2 regions of the Anaerobacillus sp. 1_MG-2023 genome follow, and region 2 is predicted to be linked to the other one. Evidence: riboswitches for the same ligand, from Rfam matches in the RefSeq annotation. Region 2 holds a riboswitch; the other holds the start of a gene.
What was found. Region 2 has a riboswitch for S-adenosylmethionine ahead of Q4550_RS05040 (Na+/H+ antiporter NhaC family protein). Riboswitches for the same ligand answer to the same signal wherever they lie in the genome.

Region 1: linked by a shared signal. The riboswitch ahead of Q4550_RS00400 (assimilatory sulfite reductase (NADPH) flavoprotein subunit) and the one ahead of Q4550_RS05040 (Na+/H+ antiporter NhaC family protein) in region 2 are both predicted to bind S-adenosylmethionine.

What each region holds. Positions count from the first base shown of each region.
Region 1 covers NZ_JAUORD010000001.1:78,731-81,896, forward strand. The annotation lists gene Q4550_RS00400 (assimilatory sulfite reductase (NADPH) flavoprotein subunit) at 1-1,157, opposite strand, end outside; SAM riboswitch class I at 1,320-1,431, opposite strand; gene Q4550_RS00405 (hypothetical protein) at 1,598-1,807, opposite strand; gene Q4550_RS00410 (ABC transporter ATP-binding protein) at 2,026-2,844, opposite strand; gene Q4550_RS00415 (MBL fold metallo-hydrolase) at 2,891-3,166, opposite strand, start outside.
Region 2 covers NZ_JAUORD010000002.1:241,997-245,162, forward strand. The annotation lists gene Q4550_RS05035 (alpha/beta fold hydrolase) at 33-872, shown strand; SAM riboswitch class I at 1,066-1,169, shown strand; gene Q4550_RS05040 (Na+/H+ antiporter NhaC family protein) at 1,240-2,535, shown strand; gene Q4550_RS05045 (hypothetical protein) at 2,623-3,166, opposite strand, start outside.

The DNA.
Region 1 (3,166 bases), on a different contig from region 2:
TTTACGAACTCCTGTACCGAGACGGTCCACGGTCCGTAGTCCTTCACCAAATCAATTAAATCTCTACCGTAAAGGTATGTTTTTAGTTCTTCGCCTTCCGCTTCAACCATGCGCTTAAGTTCAGAACTTGATGTCAGCTCTGCGACCTTCTTGAGCAATGGCTTTGTGAGACTCGTAATCTCATATGTTTTCGTTAAAGCTTCTTCAAGTGGCTGAACGTCACCCTGTTTGTTCACCGTAACCTGTTCTTCTCGCTTCCAGTTCATTTCATCGATTAGCTGACGGACAAGAGCAGTATCATTCTCCGGGTAAATACCAAGGCTATCACCCGGCTCATATTCAAGGTTCGATCCTTCAAGATCAAGCTCAATGTGCCGCGTTTCTTTATTCGATCCACGTCCATTTAAATTAACATTCTCAAGAATTTCGGCTTTGAATGGATTAGTTCTGGAATACGTCTGACTCGACTCATCAGGTTTTGTTTCAGAAGTCGATTCTCTCGTAGACTGATCTTCTTTCAATACTCCCGTCACGCCTTCGAACCATTCTTCTGCCGGCTCTTCGAAATCAAGATCACAATCTACACGAGGATAAAGCCTTGTTGCACCTAATTCTTCAAAGCGCTTGTCAAAATCTTTCCCGGTTTGGCAGAAAAACTCATAGGAGCTATCACCAAGTGATAAGACAGAGAATCTGAGACCTTCTAATTCAGGGGCTCTCTTACTTTGAACAAAGTCATGGAAGCTTAACGCATTATCAGGAGGATCGCCATCTCCGTGGGTGCTTGTAATCAATAATAAATCTTCTACTTTTTTAAGCGACTTTGGCTTAAAATCATCAAGCGATGAAAGGGTAACGTTGAATTTCTCGTTTTCCAATCGCTCAAAGAAAGATTCCGCTAGTGACTGACAATTGCCAGTATGTGAGCCATAGAAAATCGTAAGCTCACGTGTTTTTGCTTCTTGTTTCGAGAATGCTTCTGAAGCAGAAACACCTTGAGCAACCGTCTCAGTAGCTGCCGCAGCTTCAGAGCTTCCTGGTACGGAAAGATATCCGCTCAGCCATATTTTCTGCGTCTCATTTAATGTTGGTAAGAGACGATTTAAAAGCTCCGTTTGTTCATTGTCAAAAGGGCTATTCACAACCTGTAACTGCAATACAATCCACCTCACAATACTCATTTTTAATTCAATGTAATGAAAGTAGTTTACTCGGAATTAAGCGTAAATAAATTCGTCTGCATTCCCCCTAACCCATTCAACACAAAAAACCTCTCTTCTAAAATATAAGAAGAAAGGTTTGTAAGTACGAAGCCAGTCTTCTTATCTTTCAGGATAAACCTGCTGGATTTGGCACAGTATGAGATGAAGAATCATCTCATCGGTTGCCGAAGCTTCATAGGGCCAGTCCCTCCACCTCTCTTGATAAGAAATATTGCTATCAAATTGTAAATGACAATGATTGGTTCAAATGTTATCTCGTGCTCGAATAAAAGTCAATATATTATTAGAAAATTATCATCATTCAATTAACTGAATGGCGATAACACCAGGAATCTTCATGAAAAATAATCCAAATGATTCAGGTCTTTTATCCCTCACGTTGCCCCCTCTAGTATCCTATTCCGCATGCGCATGAAATCAATCGCATTGGCCATGACAAGAGATAGAATCATAAGATTCATCAACCAAACGGAGTAGTCAAAAGGCAGCACCAACAAGAGAAAAGCCGTGAAAGAAAAAACACCGGAGCGAATGACATGATCTTTAGATGTGACGTTAACTTTATTTCCACGTTTCCATTTCAACAAGTTCACCGCAATACCAAATATCGATAGCAGCATGCATATGACATATGACTACAGTGAAAGGTCGTAATCCACTATAAAAATCGTAGACGATAGAAACAGCGTCAATACCGTATATCGAATCGCGATTTCTTTATGCGTTAGCGAATCAAAATCCTTCAATACATTCCTCCTTTTGACAATGATTGAATTTGGACATTTCTTGAGATACACGGTCCTTATGTAGATGGATAAGCTGGCTTCATCTCATTTGAAATCACCTGAACCCAAGGCCGCTCTCTGTTCCACGTCACTTCTAAAGGGACGCCCATACTTTTACTAAGATGTTCAGCTGTTAACACATCTTTCTTCTTGCCATTCACTGCAATTCGACCATTTTCCATAATCATAGCGTGAGTGAATACGGGACAAATCTCTTCAATATGATGAGTGATATACAATATGGTTGGACCCTCTTTCTTCTTTCCAAGTCGTTCAACCTGAGCTAATAACTGTTCGCGTGAATACAGATCCAGTCCGTTGCACGGTTCATCTAGAATAAGAAGCTTTGGAGAAGCCATTAACGCTCTTGCAATCAAGATTTTCTGCTTCTCTCCTTGAGAGCAAATTCGAAAAGGTTTGCCGCGTAAATGAGCAATCCCCCATTCTTGCATCACCTTCATCGCTTGCGATTCATCCTCTTCTGTCACCTGCTCATAAAGTCCAGCTGAGGCAAACTTCCCGCTAATCACAACATCTGTTACTTCCTGCATGGGAGAAATACGCTCAGTGAAAGCGTTGCTCACCCAGCCAATAGATTTTCTAAGTTCATTCAAATCAGTTTTTCCAAGACGCTGCCCTAATACTTCAACGATGGGATCATATCGAAGTAGGGGCCAGATCGAGCCGTGAATTAACTGAAGTAGCGTCGTTTTACCTGATCCATTTAATCCGACAATGGCCTGATGCTGTCCTTTCTCTACCGAAAAAGAAATATCTGATAAAATCATCTGTTTCTCACGTGTGTAATAAGCATTTTCTACATGAATGATTGCCATACATCTCACTCCGTTCTTTGAAGAAAGTCACTCCAACTAGCGCTTTTTACATCGTATACCCGTTAGCAAATTCTTGAATCACTTCAAGCTCCTCTTCGTGTGAGTCTCTGCCAACGTTATGCTCATACAACTTTTGCATCCGTGTAACATCACCGTCGCACTCCTCAGTAATAGAAGCAACAGCACGTAAAAGGTTCACTTCGTTCTTAAAATCCTCCTTAGAGATTGCCTCCCCGTGTGATAAGATGAACCATTCTGCCTCAAAGCTTTCTAACTGATCAAGGAGTCGAGTTGTTGTGTTAACAGTGTAATTGACTTTTTC
Region 2 (3,166 bases):
AGGTGAATTTAAAATCCGGAGTGAGATGAAAGATGCTATTAGCTCAAAATCTTAAACAAAATACGGAAAAGATCAAAGGAATTGATATTCACTATGAATACTATAGAAATGACACAGCCGTCGATCGGCCAGTATTAACGCTTCTTCACGGTTTTCTATCGTCGAGCTTCAGCTTCAGAAGATTGATACCATTATTAACAAAGGCATATACTGTTGTTGCCATTGATCTTCCCCCGTTCGGAAAAAGTGAAAAGTCTAATCGTTTTGTCCACTCTTATCATAATTATGCGGAAGTGGTGGTTGAACTTTTAGAAAGGCTTTCAATTGATCATACTGTTATGATCGGCCATTCTATGGGTGGGCAAGTAGCAATGAGAGCCTCGGCTATGAAAGATGATCTCGTTAGTAAGAATATTTTACTGTGCAGTTCAGGATATCTTGAAAAGGCTAAACAGAGTCTAGTGTATACATCGTATTTACCTTTTTTCTCGGTATACTTGAAAAGGTGGCTTTATCGAAAAGGTGTCAGAGGAAATTTGCTTAATTGTGTTTATGATCCTTCCCTTATCGATGAAGAAATGATGGATGGATATATCCAACCTTTCTTCAATGAGGGTATCTTTCGGTCATTAGTTAGGATGATTCGAGATCGCGAAGGAGATTTGTCAGAAGCTGAACTAAATCAAATTCATACACCTAGCCTACTAATATGGGGAGAGAACGACAGAGTTGTGCCTTTGAAAATTGGGAAGCGTCTCAGTAACGATCTCCCAAATGCTAAACTGATCATCTATGAAAAAACTGGTCACCTTCTACCAGAAGAAAAACCGGCATCGATTATGAAGGATATTGAGTGGTTTTTGGGAAAATAAAGATTGATCTAATGCAAAAATTGGTAGTCATACAAAGCTTGAACCAGACTAGTTAATCAGGTAAACTCCTTTAAGGATGAGGAGTTTATTTTGATGCAGTTAATCAAAGTTGACTCATCAGAATAATGCGTGATAAAGTAAAGCTCGTTATGAAAAAGTAAAATGAAGCATGCGCTCATTGATAATTGTATATTTCTTATTAAGAGAAGTGGAGGGACCTGGCCCAAAGAAGCTTCAGCAACCTCTGATCATCAGAAAGGTGCTGCTTCCAGCAAGAGAAATCTTGAGAGATAAGTGCAAAAGCCTTCTTCTCTTGAAGTGGGCTTTTTTTATTGAGACAGAATAAAAGATGAAGGAGACATGAATAATGGAGAAAGAAATAAAGGGGAACGGCCTGGCTTTACTTCCTCTTGGAATATTTATTGTGCTTTTTATTGGTACAGCTATCATAACAAAGGACTTTTATAGTATGCCTGTTATTCTCGCTTCTCTAATTGCGGCGGGCGTAGCTCTTTCGATGAATCGAAAAGAAAGCTTTATGAAAAAAGTGGAAGTGTTTTGTCGTGGAGCAGGTAATACGAATATCATATTAATGATTTTAGTCTTTTTACTGGCTGGGGCGTTTGCCGGAACAGCTGAAAAAATTGGAGCAGTAGATTCGATTGTTAATTTAGGTATATCGATTCTACCAGCTAATCTTTTAATCGTAGGTTTATTTGTTATTGGCTGTTTTATTTCTATTTCGATGGGTACATCGATGGGAACAATTGTAGCACTTGCTCCCATTGGAATTGGAATTGCAGAGCAAACCGGAGTTGCCCCGGCGCTGGCTTTATCAGCAGTCATAGGTGGGGCAATGTTTGGTGACAATCTTTCTATGATTTCAGATACTACAATTGCGGCAGTACGCACACAAAATACGCAAATGAAAGATAAATTCAAAGTAAACTTTTTTATAGTCTTGCCAGCTGCTATCGTAACAGCCATTATATATGGTGCTTTAACGATGGGAGAGCAAGCAACGGTTGGAGGAGAACACGCATTTAATTTCGTTACAATTATTCCTTATTTAGGTGTACTGATCGCAGCGATCGCTGGTGTTAATGTTCTTATTGTACTTGTAAGTGGTACCTTATTTGCTGGGATTGTAGGTTTATATAACGGAACATTTGGAATGAGTGGACTGATCTCCACGGTTACAGAGGGCATAAAAGGGATGGAAGACCTTGCCATGATTGCTCTTGTCATCGGAGGGATGATTGAAGTCATTAAGCATAACGGAGGAATACAATACGTATTGGACAAAATCCTGAGCAAAGTAACTTCTCGTAGAGGAGCAGAGTTTGGTATCGCCGGTCTCGCAAGCGTGCTTGATTTATCAACAGCTAACAACACCATTTCGATCATAATGGGGGGGCCACTTGCGAAAAACATTTCCGAAGAATATGGGGTAGACCCACGAAAGTCTGCTAGTATTCTTGATATTTTCTCAGGTAGTATACAGGGCATGCTCCCATATGGGGCACAGGTGCTTGCAGTAGCAGGTCTTGCGTCGATTTCGCCACTCGCTCTACTACCGTATTCAATTTATCCAATCCTCATTGCTATTGCAGGAATTATTGCGATTTTCATCAACTATCCCTCTTTTTCGAAAAAGGGCTAAAGTGATAGTGAACAGAATCTTGAATTAAAATTTGATATGAGCATTTAAAAAGCAGCTAGCTCAAATTGGGCTACCTGCTTTTTTTTATTATCCTTCGATTTGTTTTTGAAGATGCACAATTCGTTGAGGAAGAATGTACAAGTATTCAATAAGTGAATCTAGTAAGTCGATAATTAAGTTGGCCGTTTCTTCACTTGTAGCTTTCTCAAGACAAAGGAGGTGATTTAAATTACTACCTTTGCCTAGTAGGTGTCCTAGTTTTACAATTGGTTCTTCTAAATCAATCTGCTTAGCAAGTGTTTCTAGCTGTTTAGAAAGTGGCTGTCCTAGCTCATTTTCAGAAAGAAAACTACCTGTAATGCTCTCAAGAACACGATTAGCCATTACAGCCGTTGCAGTCCAATCCTTCATGTTATGTACATTCACTGCTGAGCGATAAACACGCTCAAGGTCATCGGGTAATCTAGCTGTGCTAGTCAGTCTGCCGAGCGGCTCTCGTGTAAAAGAGGTTTGATGCACGAAAAGCTCAACTTCTTCTCCGCGATCATTATGGGACGTTTTAATGAGTATGAAAAGCACAGCTTCTTTACAAATAGAGCAGCGAGAAAGCGTGGAGAACACAGCCTGATTA